Regions from separate parts of the Ruegeria sp. CE6 genome, predicted to be linked through region 1. Evidence: riboswitches for the same ligand, from Rfam matches in the RefSeq annotation. Region 1 holds a riboswitch; each other region holds the start of a gene.

Region 1 (10,767 bases):
TATATGCGCCGCCCTTAATCAGAACCCCAGCCCGGGCCGAAGCGGTCAAAGCCGCAACGATTGAAACCGGTGTGGAAATTACGAGCGCACAGGGGCAGGCGATAACCAGCAGAACAAGCGCATTGTAAAACCAGAAGCCCCACGATGCGCCAAATGCAAGCGGCGGGATCAGGGCGATGGCCACTGCGACGACCATAACGATGGGCGTATAGATCCGCGCAAATTTTGTAACCCACTGCTCAACCGGCGCGCGGCGCGCATGAGCATCACCGACCATCCGGATGATCTTGGCAAGCACGGTGTCTGACGCTGTTTTCGTCGCACGTATTTTGAGGGTGCCTTCACCATTGATTGTGCCGGCATAGACCTCATCACCCAGCTCTTTGGGAATCAGCGCGCTTTCACCTGTGATTGGAGCCTGGTCAACGGCACCAGCCCCTTCGATGACTTCCCCGTCAAGTGGAATGCGATCCCCACCCTGAACGATGAAGCTGTCACCGACAAAGACATCCGCCGCCGGGACCGTTGCCTCAGAACCGTCAGCACGAACCAGCCGAACCGTCGGGGGGGCCAGATCAAGCAGCGCGGATACCGCGTTCCGAGCACGTCCGACACTCCAGCTTTCCAGATAAAGAGAGAGCGAGAAGAAAAATGCTACAGTTGCGGCTTCAAAAAACTCACCCAGAGCGATGGCACCAGCGACGGCAACAACCATCAAAAGGTTCATATCCGGCGAAAGTCGACGCGCCGAAGACCAGGCCTTAGGGGCCACCAGCCAGACGCCAAACAAGATCGCGACCGCGAACAAAGCTGCCTCGGGCAAAGGCATCGGAACCTCACCATGTCCCGAGAACAGCCCGAGCGCACCGCCCATGCCGGTTTCGAAAATGTGCCAGCCAAAACCCGCTGCCCAAAACCCTCCGCTAAGAGTGGTGAACCGCCGCTGACGTGCAATATGCGCCGCCTGGTCCTGGGCGGCATTTCCGTCATCCCATGGTTTGGCGGTCATACCAGTACTGGCAACCAGCATCATGACATCTTCGTCAGATAACTTGGCAGCACTTTCAAGAAGTGTCATCCGACCGTTGATCACATCAAATGCAAGATGCTCTTCGCCACCTGCTTTCGGGCCGACGACACGGTTCAGGATCGCCACCTCTTCGGCGCAATCAAGGCCAGAGACCTGAAAGCTTCTACCACCTTCAGGAATTGGACCGGCGGGGGCGATGTCGCCACACCCGCCGCTACCGCATGCGTGGTGACCATGTTTGTTTTCGTGGCCATGGTCGTGGCTATGGGTATCGGATGACATGATTGGACCTCAAGAATCTCTATGGTCCTTTGTAAATAGTTCCTACAGTAACTAGAGCTTCAATACCTTTTATATTTTTTTCATCCGGGTTCTTTGCCTGCGATATTGTTAGTTCATTTCGTCTTGCGGGCCGGCCGTGTGGATGCAATCTAATTGCAGATGACGCAAAAAATTTGGAACAGATCAATGCAGAAACAGATCGCAATTACCATCACGTTAGTCTCGATTACGGCTGGTTGCTCAGCCCAGTTCACTGGGGCCAAAAGCAAAGCACTTGAACCAGGCAACGTGCCAGATTCGGTCGTAGCGCTGGCAGGGCCGGCGCAGGATTTGACCACGGCACGCCTTTTGCCAGAAGATAATTGCTTTTGGTATGAGCACAGCGGACCTGTCGAGACGACATTGGTACCATTGCGCGCGACGAATGGCGCTCCGATCTGCATTGCGCGCGACGCCTGATCGAAATGAGGGCAGCGACGTCCATGTACGCTGCCCAATATTCATGAGCGGGCTGTGACGCTATCTTCGGCAGAGTATAGGAAAGCGGTCGAGCCGGTTTTCACGTTTGGGTAGAGGTCATTGATATGAGCCATGATCATTCGCACACATCCAGAACTTGCGCGACCGCCGATGCTTCTTGGCTCAGGCGTGCCGTGAATTCTGAGATATGTGTCTCGGTCTCCAACGTATAGATAAAGGGCACGAGAGCCGAGAGCATTATTCGGCCCGGGCTCCATGCCATTCCGGAATTCCGCGTATTCGGGGTTGCGCTCGATCATTGAAGCGGTTGGTGTCCAGTGTGGCCATTCGACCTTTCGGCGGATAACATAGGTGCCGGGCTCGTAAAGATTCCCACGCGCGATCGCTACGCCATAGCGCATTGCGGTCCCGTCTTCTTCGATATGATAGAGATAGCGCGCGACGGCATCCACATGGATGTCACCTGGAACCAAACCATCATTTGCCGCGACGCGTCTTGGTAAAAAACGGTCATGAACACCCCACGGATTTGAGGTCATTGGATCGTAACCAATTGGCGTGACCTGACTGTCCCAATAGGTCTTCTGCGATGCGGTTGGCCAGGTTTTGGCGATCAATGGACTGGCCGCAGACGCCGAGAACAGCGCTGTGGTGGATTGAATGAAATGGCGCCTTGTAAGCATAGGTCTCGTCCTGGTTCACAAGTTTAACGTATTTGGATCGCACTATCGCGAATTAATCCGAATCTTAAAGCCTCTAGCAGCTAGAGCTTCAAGAGGTTTCAGGTAACGCTTGGTTTACCCTGTCGATCAAGTGACCGGTTGCGTGAATCCTGCTTCGGTCGAGTTTACATTGGAATAGGTCGCAAAGACAATTGACACAGGCGAAGCCGCCATTGTAGCGGTGAATTGTTTTCGGTTCCTGATGGCTGAAGCCAAAAGGATTAAAAGGGAATACGGTTCGGTGTTTTCAATGGCGCCAATTCCGTAACTGCCCCCGCAACTGTGAGCGGAGAGCGATGCCAAGACACCACTGGTTCGTAATGGAACCGGGAAGGTTGGCGGAGCGAGCACCCGCGAGTCAGGAGACCTGCCGTAAAGCGCCGGGCTATGCCCAGACTGAACCTGTCGGCCTTACGGTCGATTCAACCTGACAAGCCGCCGGGTGAGGCGGTAGGGAGAAAGAACATGCATATCGAACCGGGCATCGTGAATGGTGCCAAAATCGCGCTTTCCTATGTTACCGCCGCAGGTGCGGCTACTTACGCAGCGAAAGAAACGTTTTCCACATTGCGAGCGAATGGACCTGCATCTTTTGTTATGCGCTCGGTGCTCGCCACCGTTGGGGTTTTCCTTTTCTTCGAAGTCCTGCCGCATTTCCCGGTTGGTGTCTCTGAAGTCCACTTCATCCTGGGGTCGACGCTGTTTCTGCTTCTCGGTGCTGCACCCGCGGCTTTTGGATTGGCAGCTGGTCTCCTGATTCAGGGTGTGTTTTTTGCCCCGTTCGATCTTCCGCAGTACTTCATCAACCTGACCACTCTGCTGGTGCCGCTATTTGCGCTACAAGCACTGGCCAGCCGCATCATCGCACCCGGCACAGCATATGTTGACCTCAAATATAGCCAAGCTCTTGCCCTAAGTGCGACGTATCAGGGAGGAGTAGTCGCATGGGTTGGGTTCTGGGCCTTCTACGGCCAGGGTTTCGGCGCAGAAACCATGGCGTCGGTTCTGTCCTTTGGCGGCGCTTATATGCTGGTAATCGTCATTGAGCCGATTGCTGATCTGGCAGTGCTTGCGGCAGCCAAGGCAATGCGCGGTTTGAACAGTACAGGTCTGGTGACTCCGCGTTTGTACAACGCTGCGAAAGCTTGACCAAAGTTTGAAGCGGTGTCCTAAACTTGGGTTGCCGCGAAACAACCAGTAGTCGCAGGACCAAAATTTTATTGTGGCGCGTCTCTAAGGCGCGCCACATTGTCTTTAGCCGCTAGAAACCTGTACCCAACGATCAGGGTGATTTGGGTCCTGTATTCGTAGGAAAAGATACCTCGTTTCCTTCCACGATTTGATCCTGTTGGTGACATTGTCCAGAATCAAATCGCCTTCACTCGAGCGATAAACTAAAACTGCATGGCCACTGCGATTGGTGTCTAAGACAGTTGCAATAAGTAGCTTCGTAGGATCCAAGCCGTTCTGCATTAGTTCAAACTTCTTTTGCAAAGCGAAATCTTCGCAATCCCCTGACCCCTGCATTGGTAGCGTCCAGTATTCCTTTGTCCCGTATTGGTTTTGATCCGAAACGGCGCGGATCCTCCGATTGACGCGCAAGTTAATCGCTTTAACGATCTGTTTCTCCTGCGCTTCTGGCAGACCAGAAGTACGAGTATTCGCGCACGCCCACGAATAATCTTTGCAGAGTGATTTGGCGCCCGATGGCGCCTGAACCTCTCTATCTAGTTTGATCCAGGGAAGCTCAGAAGCTTGCAATGAAGCGGCGGAGACAAGGTAGCTGCATATGATACAGGCCAACGATAGATAAACTGGTAACCGTTCCGAAAGTTTTTTCTGAGCGGAAGTAGGTTTTGTCATATCTGCTTTCCCCATACTCGTTTCTCCTGGGTATCTGAAGCTACCGAGCCAAGAGAACTCTATTTCAATCTTTTATGTTCATCGACGCATTACAACAGCTTATTCAATTTAAAATGCAGAGCAGCAAAGTTCGCGAGCGCGCAGTTATTAGTCGTGATTATGTGGGTGAGCTTAATTGAGATTCTTGCAGCGGCATAGAAGAAAGCCGGCTAGTAGTCCTGGGTTAGAAACGCTTGAGGTTTGTGGCGGATTTGGATGACGCGTCAAGCTGAACATCTTTGTGCAATGAAATGGGTATCAACCGTTCGCCGAGGCGCACCCTAACAGTGTATCTGCGATTATATGTTTCATGCGGCCAGATGTAACTGGCAATTGCAGATTTCCCCTGACCAAGGTGTGCAGGTTTTGATTGGAAATTCTAAAACAATGACTTCGTCGCTACACTCAGTCCTCTGTTAACGCGCACAGCGACGGGAGCGATGAGTTGGGCAGGTTCAGTGGCCTACGAGACATATTGCGTCAGGTTTCTATGATGCGTGCAAGTTTCGTACGATCGACTTTGGAGGCATGACGCTTGTCCATAGGGATGTGCTTAATCGAAATCACATTTGGAACGTCAAAACCAAGCGCAGATTTAGTCCAATCGTCGATGTGATCCGCGGAACCTTGGACGCAAAGTGTGGGGCCTGCTTTGGTATTGATGAGCGCGCATCGATCTACGCCTGGCCATCGCTGTGCCGCGATTTCGATAGCAAAGGGGAAGAGCGTACCTGAAAAGACTTCAATTTCGGACCCGACGTGCCCCCATAACCATAAACGCCCGTCATCATCCAGCGTGCCAGCGTCACCGGTCCGATGCCATATGACACCACCTTCTGCGATTTTGTTGTTCTTTGAGTGGGTCGGGTCCAAATACCCGTCATTCACATGTGCGCCGGCGACCTGAATTTCATTGTCGCGGATGCGGAGCGTGATTTCGGGCACCGGGTATCCCACAAGTAGACCCCTTCCAACAGCCATGTCGTGGTGATCCTTCACCGTGATATCCGCGGCGTCAAGATGGGCAATCGGTTCAGCCTCAGTCGACCCGTAGACGCACACAACCGACAGACTGTGCCGGGTTCTCAACGCCTCGACAAGACTCGGAAACACCGGACCGCCGCCGGTGAACACCGTGTGCAACGGACCGGTATCGTCGGATTGAACCAGTTTTTCACATAGCGATGGTGGGATGAGGGCCCGGGTGATCTGTTGCGTTTGGAGCCAGCTTTCCAACTGCACAGTCGACAGGCGGTCCGGCTTGCTGAACCTCCAGTTGGGCAGAACACTTGTGCGCCCGGCCGCCAGATTGATCAGGGTGAACACCGGAAAGGCCACCAGATCGCGCTCGGCCTTGCGGCTGTCGAGGAGGGGTGCGATGGCATCGTGCTGCGCCATCAGAAACGCATGTGAGCGCGGAATGGCCTTGGGCAGGCCAGTTGTACCAGAGGTAAAGGAAATAAGGGCGATATCGTCCGGTTGTACCTTTTGCGCCACCGGGTTACTGCGGCTTTTACCAGGCGTCAGCAGGGGCAGGGCCCAGAGATCCGGAACCAGAAACTTCAGCAAAGAATACGCACCCGCTGCACAGAACGCTTTTGGCTTCGTTGTTCGGGCGGCGTGGCGCAGACCGGCCAGCCCCAAGGCTGGCTCTGGTAAGACAACGGTTGCGCCAAGGGTCCAAAGCGCAGCCAGACTCGCATATAGGTCCGCGTTGACAGGCATGGCCAACAACACGCGATCACCTGACTGGATACCCTTGTCCTGCCACCGACCTGCCAAGTGCTGAACGCGCGTGCGCAGGGTTTGAAAGGTGATCTCGCGGCCCTTGCCGTCCACTATGGCTGTCCGGTCAGGAACCCGTTTAACCGCCGCGGCGAATTGGGACAGCAGGTCAGCCATTCAGTTTCCGTCCAAGCAAAGTATAGCGCCGGAATATTGTCGCACCTTCCGCTGCACTGCGCTCGGCGGAGGTGTTGTCATCATGGATCAGCGCATGAATGGCGGTTTCGTACCCCATCCTGAGCGCCGCCTTGTGAAACCGGTGGGCTAGATGCCGTCCGGCGCCCGGTTCGAGACTTGCATAGGTCTTGAGGATTGCGGATGCCGGATTGGGGCCTTCGGCATAATTGGGAATGCCAAACAGAAACCCGGCCAATGTGCCGTCATGGCGGCGCGTAAAAAGGATCAGTTCGCGCTTCATCATCGGCACAACTGGCATATACATGGCCAGAAAATCTGCCTCGGCAATCGGCTTGTAGAACGCGTTGTTTGAGAACGCACGGGTTGAAAGTTTGAAGACCTGACGAAACAGGGCCTCGGGGTCTGTTCCATCCCATTCTTCCACGACAAAACCATCGGTTACTGGCGGTGCTGATCCAGCGGCGGTCCGCAACGACACCCGGGCCGAAAAATACCGGCTGATCTCTGTAAATCCCGCCGACTGGAAAACCCTGGGCTCATGAAGTTTGTTGGTAGGCTCCATCAGGAACGGAGCGGACCCGTCGCTATCCGAGACGAACCGGTAACTGTGCCAGGTGTCGCCCGACATCGGCCCGATGATGCGATCCAGGCCTGCGTCTTGCACCCTCTCGATCCCTTTGCGCAGGATTTCGGCACCGGCTTCGGGCGTTTTGCAGGAAAAATCGCCGAAGGTCGCGGCGCGCGCGCCGTCCCAGATCGGACCGTTCAGATAAACGGTCAGCTTTGCATCCGTCGTTCTGATGATCTCTTTGGTCATGAAAAAACTCCGGCAAAGAACCCAGCACTTAGCGATCCAACAACGATCCAAACGTAGTAAAGCAACGGCGGCGCGAGGGCCAACAGCGTCAGCCTGAGCACCCGATCTTTTTCGAACCAAGTTGGTCGGAGCAACGGCGCTGCGACTGAACAAGTTAATGAGAACAGGGCCAGTACCGTCAGCGGCTCGGCCCAGTTCGACTGTTCAGAATTCTGGGAAACAGCCCATGTCCGAATAAGAAACAGGACAACCGCAGCAAGTGGTATAACAACAGGAATGGGACGCAGCGCCACAGCAGTGAGCCCCATAGCTAACCCCATCGCACTGAGCCCAAAAAAGGAAACTGCATCCCATCCCGTTGCATTTCCAGCCGCAAGCCAACCGAACCCCAATAGCCCCAAGGCGGCTATGATATCCAGATCGGGGTACTTACTGTCACAAGGAGAAGCGGTACGCGCCCAGCCATGTGCGGCAAGAACCATGATCGGCAGTACTGTGTTCTGCAATTTTGCGGCGGCCAGCAGCAAAAAAACCGCGACAACATACACACGGGTCGCATGTTTGGTCAGGCCCAGTTTGGTTCCCACCACGCCAAAACTGGCAAGGGCGGCAAAGAACATGGCGGCCAACAGGGCGAGCTCTGCCAAAGAGCTGAAATAGTGGCCGTTTAGGAAAATCAACAAGCCAAGCGGCAGGAAAAGGTTGTCAAACCCGCGCCAGCTTTGTGCTTCGACCAATGTGCCAAAAGCCGCAACCATAAGGCACAACATCATGATGTTAGATGGCGGGAGTTTCGATAAGAACAAGAAGCAGATGATCGCAACCAATAGCGTTACGACAAAAAACACCACGGACCCTTCTAAGCTCTTGTCGCCATCTTCTACCACGTAGCGTTTGGTTCCATACGTGGTCCCGGCAAGCGCAGCGGCTGCATCCGCCAGTGTCAGAACGGCAATTGGCAGGATGTAGAACAGCGTGTTTTCCCCGGCTAGCAGAAAACATAGCCCAACTGACAGGGCGAGCAGAAAGTCACCGTAGGACGTACGATCCACACCATGCAAAGTTGCACCCAGACCCGACGAAAAACGAGGCAGGCGCAGCGCCAGCATCACCAGGATTGTGGCCGCAATCAGCATGTAAACCGGCCAGCGATCGGGAAACAACCAGGGCAGCAACAACGCAAAGAGGCCGGTGCTGACATGCATAAGCTTGCGCTGCACTTCGGGTTTCAGGCCCGCTGTATTAGCCAGATTGCGTATAATCATCATTACGCCGACCAGAGCCAGCACCGACCCCGCCGCCAGCAGAATCTGCCCAAGAACAGTCACGGTTGAAACTCTTCGACGACGAAATCCGAATAGAAGAATGCCATGTCGCGGGCCTTCTGCTGTGTTTCGATGTCGGTCAGGGTTTCAACCTTGTTTCTGAATTCTGGCGGAACCCTCCGGGGTGCCATCATGTTCCAATAGACTAGTCGGGCATTTGGCTCTGCAGCGGTCAGGATCGACCCGTAAACCTGATGGAAGGTCTCGGGCGACATGTACTCGAAGATGTCGGACAGGTTGAATCCTCTGGCTTTTTCGTCGGTCGACACAAAAGCCTCAAGCGATCCAAGGCGGATGTCGAGACGATCCAACCGGGATCGGATTGTCTCATAATGCTCGGAACGCCACGCCATTGGCAGCGCGTCGCCATGATCGCCTTTGAGAATCCAGTGCAGATAGGGATTTTGCGAGGGATCGATGGTGACCCCCGCATGACGGATGCGGCGGGCGACATGTTGGGCCGGGCTACCCTCTACATGGTCAAAAAACGCACTGTCCCGGCCCATGCGGCCCATGACGAGGCGAGAGAAGAAGATGTTCAGCAAAAGACGCCATCGCACCGTGTTGAACCGTGTGTCGAAGAACGACTGTCGCTCTGCGGGCGAGCGGGGTACAAACACTGCGTCAATCGTTCGGCGTGAATGCACAAGAGGCAGTAGCCAAGTTCGAAAGATGCGAAAATAGCGCTCGAACTTGCCGACGCCACCGATGCCGTGTTTTTCGACTTCCGTGATCAGAGTCCGCCAGAAAGCGCGCGTTTCGGCATCTGTGGCTTCCAAAACCTGGTTCAGCAATGCGCCCCGTCGGGTACTTCGCCGCGAGCCGGTGAGTTCAATGAATTCGGGATGGGTCAGCACTTTGTAGGCCGCGATCCTAAGCTTAAGGCAGGCGATCTGGGCCGGTGAAAGATCCAGAACGACAATGCGCGCGGGATCGAGTGTTAGCATTGCCAGCGCATTATCCCCGGCAGAGCAGATGGAGACCAATGTCTTGCCCGCACAATCGCCCAGGGCGGAGGTAAGAACATCCGCGTCTTCCCACAGTTGGGCATAGCGGATATGGTCGAAATCCGCCTTTTTCTCAATCTCACTGCTATCCATCGCACCGCTCTACCGCGCCGCTTGCCCCGTCGACCCGGATCATCTCGCCATCTTCGATCCAGTTGGTGGCGCCTTTCAGGCCAACCACGCAGGGGATACCTAGTTCGCGTGCGACAATCGCAGAATGTGACAACAGAGATCCCCGTTCGACGACGATGGCGGATGCGTTCGAGAATACGGCGATCCAGCCCGGATCGGTGTGGCGCGCCACGAGTATATCTCCGGGGTTTAAGGCCTCGGTGCGCGGGTCGCGGATCACGCGCGCGCGCGCCTTGATCTGACCTGCGGAACAGCCCGTGCCCTGCTTCATCCGTGCAGTGTCCGCCTCCGCTTCTGCGCTCTCGGACCAGACCGGCGCGATGGCGGGGCCACGGATTTCGATGCGTTCCGGCGGATCTGGGCGTCGGGACGAGGCTTCGTCTTCCAGTTTGCGCTGCGCAACGATGCCTTTCAGATCGGGTGACAGGCTATAACCTTCGACTGCTCCGAGAACTTCATGTGTTGTCAGGAAGAATACATCCTTTGGCGATGAAAGCAGGTCACGCGCAGCGAATTCGCGGCCGATGCCCAGAAACACGCGCCGCGCATAACCAAATATGCGCGTGCGTTCAAAGCGCAGGTTTTCTCGGTCGCGCACCCGCGCCTTGGTCCAGCCCAAAATCCATTTGGCGAAGTACCGTTTGAGTGGGTTTGACGGAAACAGAGCCTTCCAGTCCGGTTCATCGCCGTCCTGACGCCCGGAAGGTGGACGTTCAGCGCTGGCTGCAATGGCCAGCAACAGACTGGTCGGGTCATCGCGTAACGGAACGCTTTCCAGCTTGAGCTCTTCCGTACACCGGTCGCCGAACTTCTCAAGATACGCATCAACCTCAGCTTCGATTTGTCGGTGTCCTGACAAAACCGACAGATTTGCATTGGCCTTCAAAGGAGCGGCAAGCCCTGCCTGCCGAACCAACTCTCCCATCCGGGCGATGCGTTGCGCGGGTTCCGCCGAAACGATATCACCTTGCCCGATCATGAGGTCGTTGTGCAGGGTCAACCCGGCCTCGCCCAGCCACTTTTGCAGCAGGTTGCGCGAGCCGCCAAAGGCAATCATGCACAGGAAATCGTTGATCAGCGGGGCATCCCACCGATCCAGCAGAGTGCTTTCAATGCGCCGGTATTCCGCAGCCAGTTGGGTCGCGTT
Region 2 (10,767 bases), 220 kb from region 1:
TTTTGCCAGAAGCAACACCAGGAAGGTGCCAAACAAGCCGGCTGCGGCTTTGGTAACTGTCATCGTGTCGAACATTTTGATCGCGTGTCCATTTCAGCTGTCTGCGGGGTGTCTAAGGCTTCCCCTGAGAAGACGCAAGGTATAGACACCGCGACTAAACGCCCAATTCAAGAACTTGTTGCACGGAAACGACCAAATGACCAATCGCATAGCATTTCAGGGAGAACCCGGCGCATACAGTCACGAAGCCTGCCGGAACGCGCGACCGGATATGGACGCCCTGCCCTGCCGCACTTTCGAAGATGTGATCGAATCAGTGCGCTCAGGTGAGGCTGATCTGGCCATGCTACCGGTGGAAAATACCACCTATGGTCGTGTGGCCGATATTCACCGCCTGCTTCCGCATAGCGGGCTGCACATCATCGACGAAGCATTTGTGCGCGTGCACATCAACCTGTTGGGCGTACCGGGCGCGACTCTGGAGGATATCACTGAGGCGCATTCCCACCTCGTCTTGCTACCACAATGCGCAGGTTTCCTGAAGCAACACGGAATTCGTGGCAGGGTCAGCCCGGATAATGCTCGTGCCGCACGCGAGGTCGCCGAGATCGGCGACAAACACTCCGCAGCGTTAGCCAGTGAGCTGGCAGGTGAGATTTACGGCCTCAACGTTTTGGCCCGTCACATTGAAGATCAGGGCGACAACACGACCCGTTTTCTGGTGATGTCTCGTGAGGCCGACGAATCGCGCCGTGGTGATCACGGCATGATCACAAGTTTTGTCTTTCAGGTGCGTAACATCCCGGCGGCGCTGTACAAAGCGATGGGCGGATTTGCAACCAACGGAATCAACATGACCAAGCTGGAAAGCTATATGGTCGACGGGTCCTTCACCGCGACCCAGTTCTATGCCGATATCGTGGGTCATCCAGGCGATCGAAATGTGCAACTGGCGATGGATGAGCTTGAGCATTTTACCACCAACGTAGAGGTCCTCGGCGTTTATCCGGCTGCGCAACCTCGTGGTTAGTGCAGGCAATCGGCTCGCCCCTTCAAAGGAACGGCCTGGATAGGCGGGGCAGCTACGCTTGCACCCTAGAACAGTAATTAGAGTCCTTCGGTGCGACATACTGAAAGTGCGGCGGACTACGGGTTGGTCACTCCGGTCCCCATGCGAAAGACCTTGCATATCGCGCCATCCATCTGCCGGTACTCTCTGAATCCCATCGCCTCATAATAGCCAAGGCCGTCGGAATTATTGGCCCCGATCGTAGCATCGATAGCGGGCAATCCCTGCTGCCGAGCGGCTTGAAGAGAACGTTTGAACAGCGCCCGACCGATACCACATCGCGCAGCGGACGGTTTGATATGCGTCCCAATGATGCCCCACCCGACCGCAACGCCATACGGGTTGTTTCGGTTGGCAAGCTTCAACGACTGGAAACCCAGTATCTGTCCGTCCGGCGCAACGGCAAGGCTACACTGAATCCGCTCAGGGTCGCAGATGTAATGCGTCAGTGCAAAGGCGCTGTCGGCGGGCTTGGTCCGCTTTCCAGCCGCTACAAGCGCTGTTAGCACACCGGACAAGCCATCCGCATCGGCTTCGACAGCGTCGCGTATGATCGGTCTCGTTAAAGTGCTCATCTACTTCTCGGTTGTCAGACACCATGGAGGTGTCGTTCCTCCATATCGCGCGCGAATTCGCTGAGACGGGTCTGGAACTGCCGCCTGAATCGGGATTGCCCTAACTTCAGGGATTGAAGCAATAGGCGGGCGGGCAGCGTTTTCGCACCCAGCGATGTTTCAACGCGCAGCCGTGTCCGACGTTGGGAAAGCGCCAAAAGCTCGATCACCGTGTCGCCGTTCATTCCCTTGCTGCTGGACTGGAACCGCATCAAGGACGGGCGGTCGCATTCAGTCATCTCGATAATGATATGACGTGGCTTGCCACGTATCTTGAATTCGGTCTCCCAGGTTATTCCGGCCTGCGGCACAACCGACCCCGTGACCCGACGCACATCGACCCCGCGCCGCAAGGCTTTGCGTTCGAAGCGTTCAAAATCCGAGACCATGTTGAAGACCGTCTCGATTGGGACATCGATATCTTCCTGCGCTGAAAACTGCATGATTGCTTTTCTCTGCCCTAGATTGGGTTCAGTTTCTCGTCAGTCCAACGTGTCTGCAAGCCAGTGTTGCAACAAAAAGTGCGCAATCGCACCTTTTCGGGCAGGCAACAGCTTAGGGTGATCCCCAGCGAAGGCCTGCATCATCTCGGTCCGTGTGACCCAGATCGCATCCTCGATCTCGACCGGATCGATCTGGATATCGCGCGATAACGCCTCGCCTGCGCATCCAAACATCAGGGATGCGGGAAAGGGCCAGGGTTGGCTTGCGAGATAGCTCACCGCACCCACGGGCACGCCCGCCTCTTCCATCACTTCGCGCCGCACAGCGGCTTCCAGCGTTTCACCGGGCTCAACAAAACCAGCCAAAAGCGAATACATGCCTTCAGGCCAGCCCGGAGAGCGCCCCATCAGCACCGAATTGCCATGGGTAATCAACATGATGACCACAGGATCGGTGCGCGGGAAATGCTGGCCGCCGCAGGCCGGGCAACTGCGCTGCCATCCACCCTGAGACATCTCGCTGCGGGCACCACATCGGGCACAGAATTGATGCGTTTCGTGCCAGCCGATCACCGCCTTGGCGGTTGCCGCAATCTCTGCGTCTCGTGGGTTGAGGCGTGTCATGATGCGGCGCAGCTCGGCAAAGACACACCCCTCGGGCAGATCAGGGTGCTGCTGTTCGCTGCGATCGACAAAATCTCCGACACCGGATAAATCCAGCCCTTCAGCCGCCCAGCCCGAGATGTCCATGGCAAAAAGCGGCGATCCATCCTCGGATTTTCCAAGGAAAATCGGTTGCTCGATCACACCGCCCGGGCCTTGTTCGAGAATCTTGTGCGTCATCGGAAGCCGGACGAGCCGGTCCAGTGCCTCACCCTCAACCAACAGTTTGCCACGCCACAGCAACACACATGTTGCCAAAGGGTCACGATAAACCTGTGCCAGTTTGTCCGCGTCGCCGCGCAGCAAACCCGCCCGATCCAGTGCCGAGCCGCCAAATGTCACCTGTTCTGCGCGTTTCATGCCTGCCGTTCCTGACTGCCGCGCAAAGGGCTGCCACGTCTTACCTGATCGTGCAACGGGTATCGACCAAACATTTTTTGACCCTGCCGCGGAATGACCGCAGCATCGCCCCGGAAATTGCATTAAATCGACCTCATGGTGGAAACGTTGGCACACTGACAGCTAGAAGTTGAAGATATTGAAATCAAAGCATTTAATGCGACGACGAAGAGATGCGGGTGATAGCGCACGGATTCGAATCCTTGCTACATCCGATCTACACATGCACCTGACGTCATATGATTACTATTCGGATCGCCCCGAACCCGCGATTGGTTTGACCCGTACCGCCAGCCTGATTCACGAGGCGCGCAGACAGGCTGAACGCGATGACGCCCTTGTGCTGTTGTTTGACAATGGTGATAGCCTGCAGGGAACGCCATTTGGCAACTGGGCAGCTGAAAACGTGCCAGACGCCCATCCCCTGCCACGCGCGTTCAACACGTTGAACTATGACGCGATCGGATTGGGTAATCACGATTTCGGATTTGGGCTGGAACTCGTCAATCGCATCGCTCGCCAAACCGCCTGCCCAATGATTTGCAGCAATATGCAAACCACTCAGACCGAACAAGGTTGGGATGCACACACCCTTCTGCATCGGGTTGTCAGACTAAATGGACAGGACACCGCAATCCGCATCGGGGTTCTTTCTGTTTTGCCCTCTCAAACCGCACAGTGGGAAGCACATCTGCTAACGGACCGGGTCGTGGTAACAGACATTCTGGCCGCTGCGCGGCGCGCTGCTGAAGATCTCAGCGTGCAAGGTTGCGACCTGATTGTCGCCCTTGCGCATACCGGACTGGGATCGGCAATGGCCGAGCCGGATATGGAAAACGCGATCATCCCGCTGGCCGAGATGCCGCTGATTGATGCCGTCGTCGCAGGCCACACCCATCTGACACTGCCCGGAAAGGCGCATGATGGTTATCCATTCGTCGACAGTACGCGGGGGCTTGTCCATGGAACGCCGGTTGTCATGCAGGGTTGGGCCGGGTCTCATCTTGGGATCATTGATCTGACACTGCAAAAAGATACCACCGGCGATTGGCGCATTACAGGCAGCCATGTCGAAGCACGGGCAATCGCTCAATCGGGTACAGAAATACCCGAATGCCAAAGGATCACAGAGCTGTTTGCGACCGGCCACGCTGCGACGCGCAAAAGGGTGACCAGGCCAGTGGGCACAATCTCACACACGCTGCACAGCTACTTCTCATATTGCGTACCGGATCGCGGTCTGGCCTTGGTTGCGGCGGCTCAGGCCGCTGCCCTACGCCCGCATTTGGTCGATACCGACTGGGCAGATTTGCCTATCATATCGTCAGCCGCCCCGGCAAAGTTCGGCGGGCGCGCAGGAAGCAAGTACTACACGGATATCCCCTCAGGCGAGATTTCAGTTCGACATATCGCCGATCTCAGTGTCTTTCCTAATGAATTGCGCGCGGTGCTGGCCTCAGGTTCTCAGATTCGGGACTGGCTTGAGATGTCAGCCGGGCTGTTCCATCAACTTGGCTCAGACGCCCCGATCGATCTTGCCGATCCTCAGCGCACGGGCTTCAATTTCGATGTCCTGCATGGCGTCACCTACCAGATCGATCTTTCGCAACCGGCGCGGTTCGATACGCTCGGTCGAGTGATTGATCCGGCATTTTCCCGCATTCGCAACCTGGAATTCGATGGGCAGCCGATTGCGCCTGACCAGAGTTTCCTTGTCGCCACCAATAACTACCGCGCCAATGGCGGTGGTCATTTTCCAATTGCGCGACAAGCCCGTATGATTGACCTGCCTCAGATCAGCATACAGGATATTCTATGCAAATACGTCGCGGGCACATTGCCCGCCGACCCACTCGCGCATGCACCGCGCCCCTTTTCTTTTGTACCAAACCAAAGGCAGGGCGCGATCCTGACAACGGGGCCGCGCGCGCTACACCATGTTGCAGAGCTTGCTGAGTATCATCCACGCATTCTGCCCGACGTTGCGGATGGTTTCATGCGTATTCATCTGACCTTCTGACGGGTTGCCATTTTCAGGGGATGCACCTATATCGGCTTTGAGAGGTTGGCGCGGGCGAGCGCCTCGCCAACCTGGTCAGGTCCGGAAGGAAGCAGCCACAACGAGCCCCGCTTGGGTCGATGTCCAACCTCTCACTTAGAACCTATCAGCCGCAGGAGGGCGTTTATGATTGTAGCAAAAACCCTTCGGGCAGACCGGTTCTGATCCTTTCCGATCAACTGATTGCCTGAACACGTCGTCGGCGGATGCGCGATTGCCATTCGACGGGATTGCTGTTTCTGATCACAGGCAGACCAATGTTACTTTCCTTTCCGGACCTCGGATGGTCCTCTCATTTCGCGGCTCAGCATACGGCTGATCCGTCACTTCTTCCGTATCGCATCTCGGCCGTACACCGGGATCGACTGATCGGGCTGAGCCCTGAAGGTGAATCGCCTTTGTTATCTCTGGATCAATCAACCGGTGCATATGCCGTCGGAGATTGGGTTCTGGTGGATGAAAACAAACGCATACGCCGCGTGCTGGACCGGCGCAGCCTGCTGCAGCGCCGGGCCGCAGGTACAGGGGCAGCGGCGCAGCTGATTGCTGCAAATGTTGATGTGCTGTTCATCGTCAGTTCCTGCAACGCCGATTTCAATATGCCACGATTGGAGCGGTATCTTGCGCTGGCACATCAGGCAGGCTGCTATCCGGTGGTCGTTCTGACCAAATCGGACATGTGCGATGATCCGAGCCTTTATGTAGATCAAGCCCAATCGCTCGCCCCGTTTCTGACGGTACTTGCGGTCAACGCGCTGGATCACGGCGATCTCGAACAAGTTCTGTCGTGGTGTCCGAAAGGACAAACCAGCGCCTTGATTGGATCATCCGGCGTTGGGAAAACGACGCTCGCCAACGGGATGACGGGGCAGGATCAGGCCACCGCAGGTATTCGCGAAGACGATGCGCGCGGCAGGCACACAACAACCTCACGCGCCTTGCATCGCATGCGCAATGGCGGCTGGCTGATCGATACGCCCGGCATGCGCGCGTTACGTCTGCTAGATGCGCAAGAGGGGTTGGATGAGGTGTTCTCGGACATCTCAGACCTCAGCCTGAATTGCCGCTTCTCGGATTGTCAGCACGAGACCGAGCCCGGATGTGCGGTGCAGGCGGCAATCGACTCTGGTACGCTTGATCCCGCGCGGCTGGACCGCTGGCGCAAGCTGCGGCGCGAAGACCAACACAATTCCGCTTCGGTGGCGCAGGCCCGCGCCCGCGACAAGGCGTTCGGCAAGATGGTGCGCAGCGTGATGCACGAGAAAAAATCCCGTAAAGGGCTATAACGAAGCTGGGCACCGGCCTACCGGTGCCCAGCGCTATCAGGCGATTAGCCTAGGCCAGACTGCCGCATTCCGTCTTGCGAATGCACCGATATGGCCGATCTTGGATACTCCGAATTCGCTTGGTGCAAGCAGATGGCGCCCGGCTTTGGGTCCATAGAGATCGGCAAGACGCCAGACAGCATCCGGCGGCACCATTTCATCATCTGCGAAGGTAAACAGATCGACACGTTTGCCCAAGTCTTCCCAGCGGGCGGCGGGCAGTGTCGTGCCGATCTCTGGCACATAGCTTTTGGGGGCGGTGCACCATTTGCGCCATTGCCAATAGACTTGGGCAGGCAGGTCCGATCCAAACCCGACCAACCGTCCGGGCAGGTAGCCAAGCGCCTTGACCACCAGCGGCGCGTGACCATACCAGAACAACGCCGCCAAAGCGCGATAAGGCCAAGGGTGATCCGCCAGCGTTACCAGACCCGAACAGACACAGATCATCCTGTCAATCTGATCGATATCGGGTTGGATCGGACCAAACATTCCGCCCAAGGAATGACCGATGCTCCATAGCTTGGCCTGCGGAAACCGTCGGCGCATCTCGGCCCGGGCGGCTGGAATGTCGATCAACGCCCAATCGGCCATGGTGACATTTGACCGCTTTTGCGAACCCACCAAAGAGTGACCAAAATCCCGGTAGTCATAGGTCAGGCAGGCCATGCCCTGTTCCTCGGCAAGCCATCGGGCGAAGTGCTGATAGTAATCCCTCGGCACCCCAGTCGCACCGTTTATGACGACCACCTTTTCGGGGTCGGCAACCGGACGGTAAAGCCGCGCCGACAACATTGCCGGGTCGGACGGGATCTGAAAATCCTCGGTCACAACCGCCTGCTGCGTGTCCAACATGGTGCCCTCCAATACCGACTGAACTGATCAGTTCACCCGAAGCGCCTCAAGTCAAGGTTGACGTGACTGGACCATACGTCACTTGCCTGACGCAATCTTCTTGACTCGGGCACGGCGCAGCCGCTAGCCATGTCGCGATGGTTCTCGCGCCCAATCGGGCCGGGATGAAAAGGGAACACGGTGCGGTTCTGCCCGGATAAATCCGGAAAGAACCTAGTCCGAGACTGCCCCCGCAACTGTAAGCGGAGAGCAATGCCGAGATACCACTGGCCTCGAAGGCTGGGAAGGTCGGCAAAGCGATGACCCGCAAGTCAGGAGACCTGCCATCGGATGTAGAACCGAAACTCGGGCGGGGTGTCCGGGACGGGTTTGATCGTGCTCCGCACGGACCAACCTGTACCACGCCCTCGCCCTGCGCGCGGAGGGCGCATTGATGATCTGGAAGACTAAAACGCACGAATTCGCGGCGACCGTGTGCCAACGTACTGGGGCAACCTGCCCCGCACTGGCGCAAATGGCGCGGGCTCTGACGCAGGCCATGTCCGCCACAAAACCGGTCACGAAATCTGAGTTTGAGATTGAAGGCACCATAGATCTGTCGCACTGCCCGGAAGGATGCACCGCCCGCTTTCGCGCCCAATGCGACCAGATACGTGTATTCTGCGGAACCGATCCTGAAATCGATACCGGCCGGCTGGATGACTACGCAGACATGATGTTCGGAACCGAGTACCGCAGCCTACCCGCACACCTGCTAAGGAATCCTCCTTGCGCCATGCTTGAGGCTTCGCTTCTGGTGCAGCACAACGGTGGCGAAATCTCGCCACATGTTGGTGTCTAAGCCGTCAAACGGCTTGAACACGGGCCGGTTCAACGGCCCAAAGCATCTGGGCATTTGTCTCGACTGCGCAAGGACGCACCGTACGCAATCGCTTCAATGCCGCCTCAGGCCGTTCACCGCATTCAACCATCAGACGCAGAACCACCATCCCGGATCGGCCACAGCCACCACGGCAATGCACTAGCACACGGCCACCACCTGACAACGCCTGACGTGCGGTCGCGCCAACGCGGGGCCAGCGGTCCAAAATCTCTTTGGGTGGCGTGCCAAAATCTTCGATCGGCAAATGCACCCATCTGCTGGCACGCCCCTGAATATCAGCGCCAAAATTCCGCGCACCATCCTGAATCATCTCGACCTCAGTGGTCATCGAGATCACAAGTCCCGGCTTCCAGTCTGCGATAAGATCAAGGTCTTCTGTATACGTTCCTCCACGCCCAGGCATCGAGGACAAGGCCAAGGTGCCTCCGCCAACCTGCAACGCATAAACCACCAGTTGCGACATAATCTCCCCCCAAACAAACTTCACCCAACAACATACTGGTCCAGTAAATAGAATAGAGTGGATTTTAGCCGCATACCCACGCATTCCAAAATGAAAATCGTCCCGGCCGGCTGTGGACGCGGGCGGCGGGGGCCTCTACGCTGCGGCGTAACGCGAATCCGACAGAGCAGACATGACCGAGACGCCCAGCCCCGCCTACCAGGTTCTTGCCCGCAAATACCGCCCCGAAACCTTTGCCGATCTAGTCGGTCAGGACGCCATGGTGCGCACTCTGAAAAACGCCTTCGAGGCGGACCGGATCGCGCAGGCCTTCATCATGACCGGCATCCGCGGTACCGGCAAGACGACGACCGCTCGGATCATAGCCAAGGGTATGAACTGCATCGGTCCCGATGGCAGCGGCGGCCCTACCACCGAACCCTGCGGTCAATGTGAACACTGCGTAGCCATCATGGAGGGCCGCCATGTCGATGTGATGGAGATGGACGCCGCCAGCCGCACCGGTGTCAATGACATCCGCGAGATCATCGACAGCGTCCGCTATCGCGCTGCGTCCGCGCGCTACAAGATCTATATCATCGACGAGGTTCACATGCTGTCGACCAGCGCTTTCAACGCGCTGCTCAAGACGCTGGAAGAACCCCCCGAACACGTGAAGTTCATCTTTGCCACCACCGAGATTCGCAAGGTCCCGGTGACCGTCTTGTCCCGTTGCCAGCGCTTTGATCTGCGCCGGATCGAGCCGGAGGATATGATCGGACTGCTTCGCAAAATTGCAGGTGCCGAAGGGGCACAGATTGCCGAGGATGCGTTATCGTTGATCACCCGGGCCGCCGAGGGATCGGCGCGCGATGCGACCTCACTGCTGGATCAGGCGATCTCGCACGGGGCCGGTGAAACCAGCGCGGATCAGGTGCGCGCGATGCTGGGGCTGGCCGATCGGGGCCGGGTGCTGGATCTGATGGATATGATCCTGCGCGGCGATGCTGCAGGCGCGTTGACCGAGCTGAGCGGGCAATATGCCGAAGGGGCTGATCCACTCGCCGTCTTACGCGATCTGGCTGAAATCACGCATTGGGTTTCGGTGGTCAAGATCACCCCGGATGCCGCCGAAGATCCCACCGTTTCCCCCGACGAACGCGCCCGAGGTCAACAAATGGCCGAGGCTCTGCCCATGCGAGTCCTTACACGCATGTGGCAAATGCTGCTGAAAGCGCTCGAGGAAGTTTCCGCCGCACCCAACGCAATGATGGCTGCGGAAATGGCCGTGATCCGCCTGACCCATGTGGCCGACTTGCCTAGCCCGGAGGAGCTGATCAAGCGTCTGCAAGATACGCCTCCGCCGCCCAATGGTGGCCCCGGCAAGGGAATCGGTGCGCCGGGACATGCTCCTGCCGCGCCACAGGCTGTGGCCCGATCGGCCTATGCCGCATCGGGAATCGGCGGCAACGCAGGCGGGCCAACAGCCGCGCTAGCCCAAGATGTGCAGGCAGCTCTGGCACGCTATCCAACATTTGAACATGTGGTCGAACTGATCCGAGCCAACCGGGACGTGAAGTTGTTGGTCGAGGTTGAAAACGGCGTGCGTCTGGTGTCCTACCAACCAGGCAGGATCGAGTTCGCCCCAACCGACAACGCCCCGACCGACCTGTCACAACGATTGGGCGCGTCGCTGCAGCGTTGGACAGGCAACCGGTGGGCCGTTTCTATTGTCGCTGAGGGCAACGCACCGACCATTGCCGAGGTACGGGACGCTGCAGACTTGGCCCTGAAAGCCGAGGCTGAACAGCATCCTCTGGTGCAAGCAGTGCTGACTCATTTCCCGAAAGCGCGGATCAAGAGCATCGAAACCGCAGAACAACGCGCCGCTCAAGTCGAAACCGAAGCCCTGCCCGAGGTCGAAGACGAATGGGACCCGTTTGAAGAGGACTGACTTTCGAGCATAAGCGCACCTCAACCAAATGCTCCCGCACCCGCCACGGGCCATCGGCTGG
Region 3 (10,767 bases), 670 kb from region 1:
GCTTGTAGATCGCCGCGCCGTCGGTTTCGTATTCATAGGGCATCAGGTGAAGTCCATGGTCATGAGTGTTTCTTCGGTCAGGCCGCGTTGGCAGGGCTCATCCCCCGCACGGCCTTGTTTGACAAGGTCAAATCGTCCGGAATTACCAACCAAAGTGACATCGGCCGGACCCATTCGGGCGCATCCCTTGGCGCAGCCCGACACATGCAGGCTGCCTGCAACGCGCGCGGCCAGGGCGCACGCCACACCGCGGGTTTCGACCTGCGCCTGCGGGCAGTATGGCGCGCCGGGGCAGGCGTCGGTTGTTCTCAGCGGGTCGGTGCCATCTGTGACAAAGTCAGGGGCGGGTATCGCCGCCCCGCCTTCCAACAGGAACAGCCGCCATGGTGTGACCCGCAGGGCAGTGGCGTTGCTGTTTTCAACCAGCGAATGGAGTTGCCGCGCCGGTAGCTGCCCAAAGGCAGCGCCATAGAGTGTCCCCTGCGCGCAGGCTCCCGGTTGAAGAGGCACGCCAATGGGGCCGGGCGCGCTGCGTTGCCACTCGCTGGGCAAACCATATGTGGCAACGGTCCGCGCCATGCGGCGGGTCTCGGTTGTGTGGGTTTGCGCAAACCACTGCGCCAACGCGATCATTAGGTCGATGGCTTGGGCTTCGCTTACCGCTCGCCCGGTTTCAGCCCCGTCCGCGCGCAAGATCAGGCCGCCTGAACCGAGTTCAAGCCGGATATCAGCCGAGTCATCGGCCAATAAACGCTCGGAACCTGTGTCGATGGCAAAGCCGAACTTGGCAGGTAAATCCGGAAGCTCGGCCAGACGCTGGATCAATTCCTGTGTCAGCCGAGCGGTCAGATCACCGGCTTCATAGAGTGGCGAGACCAGAATGTTGCGGCGAATTTCGATTCCGGGTTCGGCGTCCAGCAGGTTCAGCGAGGAAAGCGCGGCCAACAAGGATTGATGGTCGGTTTCCTTTACTCCACGCAGCTGAAGGTTGGCGCGGTTGGTAAGGTCGATCGTGCCATTGCCGAACCGTTCCGCCAATTCGCACAGCCCTATCGCCTGTTGGGCATCCAGGCGCGCCAGCCGAGGGCGCACACGCACGACCAGCCCATCACCGGACATCATCGGGCGATGGGCACCGGGGCACCAGCCCTGCACGATGGGCGCACTCATTCCAACCCCTCCAGGTCGGCGCGGATCGAGTTCCGGCGGGTATGCCATAGCCCTGCCTCCAGCAGTGCCCGGAACCGATCCTGCATGGCCTGATGTGCTTGCGGGTTTGCCTGTTGCAGGAAGGCGTCGACCTCTTCATTGCCCAGCGTGGCGTCGTGGTACAGATCGAACAGATGCGGTGCGACTGTGCCGGACAGATGCGCGAAAGATGCCATATGATCCAGCGTCGCCGCGATTTCAGCGGCACCCCGAAACCCGTGCCGCTGCATTCCGGCAATCCATCCCGGGTTGGCGGCGCGAGCATAGACGACGCGGCTGATTTCCTCGGGCAGGGTGCGGGCGCGCGGGTTGTCCGGGTTGGTATTGTCCAGATGATAAAGCTGCGCAGTACCGCCGGTGATTTTCTTGGCGGCGGCAAATCCGGCCTCGTGCGTGGCATAATCATTGGCCAGCAGCAGATCGGTTTCGGTCAGGTCCTGTAGGTGCACAAAGCTGTCGGCATTGGCGACGCGCTGAGAGATGCCGTCCTTATCTTGCGCTATATGCTCGCCTTCCAAAGCGAAGGAACTGGCATCAAGCCAAGCCTCACCCGCTTGCACGCGTGCCTCATCCGTATAGGTTTCGGACAGATGAGTCATGTTCAGACCATAGCTGCCGGGGGCTGGCCCATAGACCCGCGCCGCAGGCTCCTGACCGGCGTAAGGATTCCAGTCGGGTGCTTCATCTCGTTTGGTCAATGCGCGGACAGCCTGACCGTACAGCGCCGAAAGCGTCGGGAACACGTCCCGGAAAAGACCTGAGACGCGCAATGTTACGTCCAGACGCGGGCGGCTGAGATCGGTGACCGGCAACACTTCGATGCCCGAGACCCGCTCAGACCCTTTGTCCCAAACCGGCTTCACCCCCAGCAGATGCAGCGCCATGGCGAATTCCTCGCCCGCTGTGCGCATGGTGGCCGAACCCCATAGATCGACGATCAAGCCCTTGGGGTAGTCGCCTTCTTCTTGCAGGTGCCGCCGAACCAGTTCCTCAGCGAGCTTGACGCCTTGTGTATAGGCCGCGCGCGTGGGAACCGAGCGCGGATCGGTCGTGTAAAGATTCCGCCCGGTCGGCAGAACATCCGTACGCCCGCGATAGGGGGATCCGGACGGCCCGGCCTCGATCCGTTTGCCCGCTAAAGCGTCAATCAGGGCAGAGCGTTCAGCTTGGGCTGAGGGGGCAGCGTCGAAATTGCCCGTCTCATCGGGGACGCGCCCAAAGATATGCAGCCCATCACCGAACTGGCTTTCCTTGATGTCGCAGACAAATCGGTCAATGCGCGTGATCGCCTCGGCGGTACAGGTGGCCTGATCGAGGCCAAGATCGCTTTCCAGCCCGATGGCCTGCGCCTCGTCCCGGATATCTTCCTGCAGGCGATCACGGCGTTTGGGGTCTAGCCCGTCCGCGTTCGAGAACTCGTCCAACAGCGATTCCAGCCGTACCATGCGATCCGGTGTGCCGCTTTCCTTCATCGGGGGTGGGATATGGCCCAACGTGACCGCCCCGATCCGACGCTTGGCCTGCGCGGCCTCGCCGGGGTCGTTGACGATGAAGGGATAGATCACCGGCAAATCGCCGATTAACGCCTCGGGCCAACACTCGTTGCACAAGGCGACTGATTTTCCCGGCAACCATTCCAGCGTGCCATGCGCGCCGATATGGATCAGCGTATCCGCGACCAATCCTTTGCGCAGCCATAAGTAAAAGGCGACGTAGGCGTGGCGTGGTGTGCGCGACAGATCGTGATAGTCGTCATCGCGCAGTTCGGGTGTACCGCGCTCGGGCTGCAGCGCGATCAGAGCCTTTCCGCGACGCAGCGCAGTGAAGTAGAACGCGCCATTTGTGAAAGCAGGGTCGTCTTCGGGAGTGCCCCAAACCTTATTGAGATCGGTGCGGAGTGTTTCCGGCAGCGCCGCCAGCGCCACCTGATAATCCTCTAGCGGCCATGAAATCCGGGCATCAAGAAGAGTTTCAGCAATTGGCTCGGCAGGCGCGGTGTCATACCCTTCGCCTTGCAGATCGAGCAACATTGCCTCAGCCGAGGCCAGCGCATCCAGACCCACTGCATGTGCCATCTGCCAGTCTTTGCCGGGATAGGTCGATAGTACCAGCGCCGGAACCTGCTCCGCTTTGGGTTTGTCGTGAAGGTTCAGCCAGCCGGAGATGCGGTTGATGATGGCTTCGATCCGTTCGGGTTCAGCCCGATGAGCGAAGCGAGAATATTCGAGATGCGGGTCGCGTTTGCCCGGCTCTTTGAAAGATACGATGCCCGCGTTGATCCGCCCGTCCACTTCCGGAAGGACCACATGCATGGCAAGATCAGCTGGTGAAAGGCCACGTTCCGCTTCGGCCCACGCTTTGCGGCGTGAGGTGGCCAGCGCCACCTGAAAGACCGGCACCTCTGCCACATCGAGAGGTGAGGTGCCTGATGCGCCCTTGCCTGAGAATGAGGTGGCGTTGACGATCGCCGAAGGCTTCAGCGCCACAATAGTTTCGCGCAGCCAATCGGCGGCATTTGGTGCTTTGAGCGACGGGGCAAACAGGCCGACGGCCTCAAAACCCCGCGCGCGCAAGCTGCGGATCAGCGCTGCGATTGGGGCTGTGTCCGCCGAGGTCAGATAAGCACGATAGAAGGTTACGATGATACGTTTCGCATCACCGGGCAGAGCGTTTTCTGCAGGGATCACGCCGTGATCTGGGCACCAGGCACCGCATTCGGGGATGGTCTTGGCGCCCATGACCGGACCTGCATACAACCCCGCAGCCAGTGCCATCTGCGCCAGAGCGGCCTGCGCCGCGACCTCACCGCCGGTGTCGCACAGATGCGCCAGCCGCCGCAGGGTCGAGACAGGCAGGGTAGAGTAATCATCCAGCCGCGTATCCTCGCGACCGTCTGCGGGCAGTACGGCCAGTGCAATCCCTTTGGCCTGCGCCAGCGCCAGAACCTGCTGCAAGCCGTACGCCCAATAGGGCACTCCACCGATCAGACGGATCAGGATGCCCTTTGCGCCCTCCAGTGTCTGCTCGACATATGTGTCGACTGAGAGGGGATGCTTCAGCGCCGTCAGATTGGCCAGCCGCATCGTTGGCATGCGTCCTTCAGGCCCACCTCCACGATGCCAACCCGCCGCGAAAGCGCCAAGGTCACTGTCGGAAAAGGACAGCACCACCAGGTCCGCCGGGCTCTGACCCAGATCGGTCGGGGTCTCGGTTTCTTCGAGCCCATGGCTTTCGCGGAAGACGACGTGCATAAGTCTTACTCGGCAGCCTCGGTTACACCCACGAGGATATCGCGGATCTCGGCCTCTTTGATATCGTCATGCTCGGCAATGACCACAAGGCGCGAGCGACGGTCTTCGCCGGGCTCCCACGGGCGGTCATATTGGTGACGCACGCGCGCACCGACGGCCTGAACCAGTAGGCGCATGGGCTTGCCTTGAACGGCGGCATAGCCTTTGACGCGCAGGATATTCAACTCGTTGGCCAATCGTTCAATCTTGGCGACCAGATCAATCGGATCGGTTTGCTCGGGCAGTTCAACGATGATGCTTTCGAAATCGTCATGCTCGTGATCGTGATGGCCGTCGTGATGGCTGGGACGCGCGTCCATGTCATCCTCGGCCGCGGCTTCTAGACCCAGCACGACGCGGACGTCCACGGCACCCTCAGCCACTTCGACGACGGGCAGGGGGCGGGGCGCTTCGGCGGCGATGATCTCTTTCGCTTTCGCAACGCCTTCCGGGCCAGCCAGATCGGGCTTGGTCAGCAGAATGATGTCGGCGCAGGAAATCTGATCCTCGAACACCTCGGACAAGGGAGTTTCATGATCAATCGAGTCATCTGCCATGCGTTGCGCATCCACCGCCTCGACATTCGGAGCGAACCGACCAGCGGCCACGGCCTCGGCATCGGCCAGAGCAATCACGCCATCGACGGTGATTTTCGAGCGGATATCGGGCCAGTCGAACGCCTTCAGCAGCGGTTTTGGCAGGGCAAGACCGGAGGTTTCGATCAGGATGTGATCGGGGCGCGGCTCTAGTGCCATCAGGGCTTCAATGGTCGGGATGAAATCATCGGCCACGGTGCAGCAGATGCAACCATTGGCCAGTTCCATGATGTTTTCCGCCGGGCAATCAGGAATGGCGCAGGACTTCAGGATATCGCCATCGACGCCGACATCGCCGAATTCGTTGACGACCACCGCCAGACGCTTGCCCTGCGGGTTCTGCATCAGATGGCGCACCAGTGTGGTTTTGCCCGAGCCCAAAAAGCCGGTGATCACAGTGACGGGGAGTTTCTCGAGATTGCTCATTTCAGGGCTCCAATCGGGGGAATGCGGGCCGCACAGTTTTTGCGGAAATGTTCGGGACGTTCGCGCCATTTGACCAAACCGTCCTCGGTGGCGAGGTATTTGGCTGCGCCTTCGACGATGGTTTCGACATGGTCGATCTCGTTCAGATGCTCATACACGAAAGTCCAGCGATCCGGTCCTCCGCGGAGCACGATCGAGCAGCCTTCATCGCAATTCGACAGGCATTCCACAGCTTTCAAGGTAATGCCTTCGGGCAGGCCCGCCTGTTCAAGCGCCTTGTGCAGCAACGTGCCGGGGCGCTGGGCGTCATCCTCGACAGGCAGCCCGCGACGGCAGGTAGTGCAAACCAGCAGTTCGACCGGTGCGGTCTCGGTCATGTCTCTCATCCCCCCAAATCCTCTTCGTGGGGGACGGGGTTTCATGCGGGCCGATCACAGCCCCACACCGGAACACCCCGTCCGGTTTCATCTTCGGGCGTTGGCAGGTCTCCCGGCTTGCGGATGTCAGAGGAGGCCTCTGTCGGATGTCCCGCCTTCCCGGCCATACTGCCAGTGGCTTTGGGCACCCTCTCCGGTCACGGTCGCGGGGGCGGCTGCGTTTGACGGCAAAAACCGCTGACGCATTCCCTTTTCATCTGCTCTCGCAGACACCAACGAAAGGGACATGCGGCAGGGCAGGGTTGCTTGTCAAGCGAGTCGCGCCGATCCGTGAAAAAGCGGATAAAAAGCGACCTGTCGGGGTCGCTGGGCGGCATGATACTTCTGCAACGACGTGCTGGCATGGCAGCAAGATGCGAACAGGAGGATACCGCGCATGAAAGTAGGGTTTATCGGGCTGGGGAATGTAGGGGGCAAGCTATCTGGGTCGCTGCTACGAAACGGTATCGATCTGACGGTTCATGACCTGAACCCGGATCTGGTGACCGAATTCGTCGCCAAGGGTGCCAAAGCCGCCAAAAGTCCGGCGCAACTGATGCGCGATTGCGATGCTGTTATAACCTGTTTGCCTTCTCCTGCGGCCTCGGATGCGGTGATGCAGGAAATGTTGCCAGAGGTCGGCCCTGGCAAAATCTGGATGGAAATGTCGACCACTGACGAAGCCGAAGTCAAACGCCTTGGCGCAATGGTCATCGAACGAGGCGGCGCAGCGGTGGATTGCCCGGTTTCGGGCGGATGTCACCGGGCAGCGACGGGTAATATCTCGATCTTCGCAGGCTGTGATCGTGAGACTTTTGAACGTATCCTGCCATTCCTGACCACCATGGGGCGGCGCATTTTGCACACGGGCGATCTGGGCTCGGCCTCTGTTCTGAAGGTGTTGACCAATTATCTGGCTACCGCCAACCTGATCACCTGCGCCGAGGCATTGGTGACAGCCAAGGCCGCCGGCATGGACCTTGGAACCACCTATGAGGCGATCAAGATATCGTCAGGCACATCCTTCGTGCACGAGACCGAAAGTCAGGTCATCCTGAACGGCTCGCGCGATATTTCCTTCACCATGGACCTGGTGAAAAAAGATATCGGTCTGTTTCAGGAGGTCGCCGACCGTGCCGGAGTTCCCCTTGAGATAAACCCATTGATGATCAAGATTTTCGAAGATGGCATCGCGCGATATGGTGAGCGTGAACTGTCCCCGAACATCATCAGGCGGCTAGAGGACGCGACCGGACTGGAGATCCAGGCGCCAGGGTTCCCAACCGAGATGCTGGACGACGAGCCAGAAGAACCGGGTTATGAGGTGATCCCGCAGAATCGGTAGATCGATTAATCGGCAAGCATTGCGGCTGTCTGGCGACCTGGTTGGACAAAATTCTGGTGCTATTCTAAATAGGTCGACAGGAGTCCGACACCGGCACAGGCAAGAGAACAACTTATGACGAATGAGACCTTTCTCATCGTAACAACGATGAAAAACGAAGGGCCTTTCATGATCGATTGGGTGGCCTACAACCACGCAATCGGTTTTGATGACATTCTGATTTATACCAATGATTGCGCTGATGGTACCGATGCCATGGGCGAACGGTTGCAAGTGCTTGGCTGGGCTCACCACCAACGAAACAGACTGGGTCCGCGCGCCGCGCCGCAGATTCGTGCATTTTCGCTTGCGCGGAACCACCCAAGCTATCTGTCTTCGGATTGGATTCTCAGTTTGGATGTGGACGAGTATATCAATATCCGTTTGCCCAATAGTGATATAAGAAGCCTCGTTGAGGCCAGCGGCGTGGCGGACGCGATCTCGATCTGCTGGCGCATGTTCGGAAACGCGGGTCAGAACGATTTCGTTGATCGACCTGTACCTGAGACTTTCTTTCTGGCCGCCACGGAAGACGGCTATCCGCATCACCGGACCAAAGGGTTCAAAACGCTGTTCCGCAACAACGGAAAATTCAGCCGTTTTCGCGCCCATCGTCCCAGGATCAATCCAGAAGATGCACCGAACCCTGACGCGCCATACGAAGGCGTGTTGTGGCGGGATTCGGGCGGGAACCTCTACCCAGCAGACCAAGTGAAATGGAAAGCATGGCGTGGTTTCAGCCATGAATTCGCGCGCATTCATCATTATGCTGTGCGCAGCACTGATAGCTTTTTAGTCAAGCGCGACCGTGGGCGCACCAATCATGTGGGGCAGGATCAAGGGCTCAAATACTGGCTCATGATGAACCACAATGATGTTGAGGATCGCTCAATTCTGGAACACATGCCGGCTATGCACGACATCAAAGCTGAGATGATGGCAGATCCGCAATTGGCAGACCTTCATCATAAAGCATGTGAGTGGCACAGGTCGAAAGCCGAAGAATTGAGAGCCAGACCGGATTGGGTTGATCTGGTTGAAGCGTTGCAAAATTCCTCAACCGGAGAAGACGTCTATGGGTGAAGCTGTATCTGCTGAGGATCGCCGCAAGAAGCAAGCTGAGCAGCGCGAGCGGAAGGATTCCCTGCGGCGCGAAATGCTCAAGACCATGCCGCATGGACGGCTGAGCGTTGAAATTGGCGTTTGGAAGGGCGAATTTTCGCGGATTCTGCTGGAAGAGCTACAGCCCTCGAAATTGTGCCTCATCGATCCCTGGCAAGTACAGCAAGACCCGGATGGCGGTGCTTCGCTTGCCGGAGCGCGCACGCAAAAGGATATGGATCGAATTTACGAGGCAGTGACGCGCAAATACAGCACCGAGATTGCCAAGGGGCAAATTTCGATCATTCGCGACTATTCGCAACCGGCGCTGAGTCTGTTTGAAGATCAAAGCATCGGGTTTGCCTATTTGGACGGCGACCATTCCTACGAGGGCGTAAAAACGGATCTGGATGCTTTGCTGCCCAAGATGATCGAAGGCGGCGTAATCATGCTTGACGATTATCACAGGCGCGGTTGGTGGAAAGATGACGTGATGCGTGCGTTCCACGAATTCCTCGGGTCACATTCTGCGGGGCTGCGGCTCAAGGCCATCATGGGGGCGCAGGTGGCCGTCGAGAAACTTTGAGCCGAGATCATTTTTCTGATTATAGATTCGTGCGAGGTAATCTGGGCTGGCTGATGTCTTCCAGCGTCAACAGTGTTAAGCAACAAGTTCAGCGATGACGGATAGGGTTGTTGTCTAAGTCCGATCATTTTTGAATAGCGGCACTTTCCCAGGCAGACAGGAACTTTCTGCGCTTCAGCGTATCGAGGAACGTCAACAGCGCAGGGTCCAGCGCTATCGCTGCGCTTTCGGTCGTGGAGTCCTGCGTGTCCAGAAGTGGCAGTGCTGCCATTGATTCCGGATTCAGCGTGGTCAGGTGCCGGACAAAGGTTTCCGCTTCCTCCGGCAAGCGGCTTTTGCCAGTTACCATGGCGGTTCGCATCATCGTCGTCTGAAAATCCGAAGGCAGAATGATCTGAAGGGCATCCTTTCCTTCTGTTCGTACCGCCGCATAACTGCCAAGCACGTTGTAGGCCACCGCGATCGTACCATCCGCCAGGTCGTTAATCATGTCGCCCGAACAACAATACAGCCGCACGTCCAGGCCGCCCAAAACCTCCATCAAGCGCCAATAGGTTTCCGAGGCGCGGGCGTCCTGCGTCGCGAACAAATAGCCCAATCCCGACTGGCGCACGTCATAAGTGCCGACTTTGCCCCGAAAATCATCCGGGCGGGCACGCAGCGCTTCGATCAGTTCCTGCCGCGTTTGCGGCATTGGTTGTCCTTCGAACGCGGTGCGGTTGACAACGATGGTTGCGGGTTCCGAAGTGAAGGCGAACAGGCTTTGATGCCATTGCGCCCAAGGGGGGTGCGGAAGATCGTTAAGCGCCAGCGCATATCCGTCATTCGCGAGCTTCAGTTGCAGGTCCATCGCGCTGGAAACGACAACGTCGAACGCTTCTGGCGTGGCTCGGACGCGTCGGTCGATATCGGCCGTGCCGGTCACCAGATATTCGACCGATATCGCTGGATTCTGGGCGACGAAATCCTCGATCAGCGGCGCAAACAGGGCGGTATCGGTGCTGGAAATGACCCGCAGTCGGGGGCCGTCGGCACTTTCGTTGAATATTTGTCGGTCTTCCCAATCCTGAGCCCCTGCGCCGCTGGCGAACAGGCACAGGATCAGAGTGACAAGATAACGCATGCGCCGCCCTCCGCTTTGTTTGACAGTACCAGCGTGCCGCCATGGGCGACCGCGACGTCCTGGGCAATGGTTAGCCCGAGGCCCGATCCGATGGTTCCCGCCGCGTTCTGACCACGTTCGAAACGTCTTGTGAGCGTTTCGATTTCATCTGGCGGAAAGCCTGGCCCCTGGTCGCTGACCGTGATCCGGGCTGTGGGTGATCCTGCGACATCGATGACTACGGTACTGTCCGCTGGCGCATATTTAAGCGCATTGTCTACCATGTTCCGCACCGCATTTTGGATGAGGATGGGGTCGCCCGAATACATGACCTGCGGATCGCCGCTCAAAGCAAGCGAAAGGTCCTTCATTTCGGCTATGGGCGTCAAGCGCTGGACAAGCTCACGGATCAGAGTCACCAGATCGATATCCTCGCGCTCCAGATGGTCGGCGCGGAATGTGATCATGGCGTGATCCAGTAGTTGCCCCGCGGCCCGAGAGCTTTCGTCGATGGCGCGCATCATTGATCTTAACGCCTCGCGGTTGTCTTCTCTCTCGACCCGTTGCAGCGTCGCCTCGGCATAAGACCTCACCGTTGCCAGCGGGGTGCGGACCCTATGGGCGGCCTCAGCGATAAAGTCCTCGGATTGGCTGAGA

Evidence for each region. Region 1 has a riboswitch for cobalamin ahead of ACR0DK_RS03630 (energy-coupling factor ABC transporter permease). Riboswitches for the same ligand answer to the same signal wherever they lie in the genome.
Region 2: another riboswitch for cobalamin. It lies ahead of ACR0DK_RS04775 (hypothetical protein); the one in region 1 lies ahead of ACR0DK_RS03630 (energy-coupling factor ABC transporter permease).
Region 3: another riboswitch for cobalamin. It lies ahead of ACR0DK_RS00280 (DUF1636 family protein); the one in region 1 lies ahead of ACR0DK_RS03630 (energy-coupling factor ABC transporter permease).

What each region holds. Positions count from the first base shown of each region.
Region 1 covers NZ_JBQFRR010000001.1:733,422-744,188, reverse strand. Annotated here, with positions in the region: gene ACR0DK_RS03645 (heavy metal translocating P-type ATPase) at 1-1,312, opposite strand, end outside; gene ACR0DK_RS03640 (hypothetical protein) at 1,499-1,771, shown strand; gene ACR0DK_RS03635 (L,D-transpeptidase) at 1,813-2,475, opposite strand; cobalamin riboswitch at 2,691-2,903, shown strand; gene ACR0DK_RS03630 (energy-coupling factor ABC transporter permease) at 2,980-3,663, shown strand; gene ACR0DK_RS03625 (transglutaminase-like cysteine peptidase) at 3,769-4,392, opposite strand; gene ACR0DK_RS03620 (AMP-binding protein) at 4,897-6,318, opposite strand; gene ACR0DK_RS03615 (hypothetical protein) at 6,311-7,156, opposite strand; gene ACR0DK_RS03610 (hypothetical protein) at 7,153-8,484, opposite strand; gene ACR0DK_RS03605 (BtaA family protein) at 8,481-9,581, opposite strand; gene ACR0DK_RS03600 (PEP/pyruvate-binding domain-containing protein) at 9,574-10,767, opposite strand, start outside.
Region 2 covers NZ_JBQFRR010000001.1:956,973-967,739, forward strand. Annotated here, with positions in the region: gene ACR0DK_RS04730 (c-type cytochrome) at 1-75, opposite strand, end outside; gene ACR0DK_RS04735 (prephenate dehydratase) at 197-1,030, shown strand; gene ACR0DK_RS04740 (GNAT family N-acetyltransferase) at 1,147-1,644, opposite strand; gene ACR0DK_RS04745 (SRPBCC family protein) at 1,659-2,126, opposite strand; gene nudC (NAD(+) diphosphatase) at 2,166-3,149, opposite strand; gene ACR0DK_RS04755 (bifunctional 2',3'-cyclic-nucleotide 2'-phosphodiesterase/3'-nucleotidase) at 3,346-5,208, shown strand; RNA gene ffs (signal recognition particle sRNA small type) at 5,247-5,345, shown strand; gene rsgA (ribosome small subunit-dependent GTPase A) at 5,505-6,533, shown strand; gene ACR0DK_RS04770 (alpha/beta hydrolase family protein) at 6,570-7,427, opposite strand; cobalamin riboswitch at 7,549-7,769, shown strand; gene ACR0DK_RS04775 (hypothetical protein) at 7,861-8,268, shown strand; gene ACR0DK_RS04780 (phosphatase domain-containing protein) at 8,273-8,773, opposite strand; gene ACR0DK_RS04785 (DNA polymerase III subunit gamma/tau) at 8,946-10,706, shown strand.
Region 3 covers NZ_JBQFRR010000001.1:61,248-72,014, reverse strand. Annotated here, with positions in the region: gene ACR0DK_RS00300 (precorrin-8X methylmutase) at 1-43, opposite strand, end outside; gene cobG (precorrin-3B synthase) at 43-1,170, opposite strand; gene cobN (cobaltochelatase subunit CobN) at 1,167-4,460, opposite strand; gene cobW (cobalamin biosynthesis protein CobW) at 4,466-5,521, opposite strand; gene ACR0DK_RS00280 (DUF1636 family protein) at 5,518-5,898, opposite strand; cobalamin riboswitch at 5,984-6,190, opposite strand; gene ACR0DK_RS00275 (NAD(P)-dependent oxidoreductase) at 6,296-7,282, shown strand; gene ACR0DK_RS00270 (glycosyltransferase family 2 protein) at 7,397-8,404, shown strand; gene ACR0DK_RS00265 (class I SAM-dependent methyltransferase) at 8,397-9,008, shown strand; gene ACR0DK_RS00260 (ABC transporter substrate-binding protein) at 9,133-10,131, opposite strand; gene ACR0DK_RS00255 (sensor histidine kinase) at 10,110-10,767, opposite strand, start outside.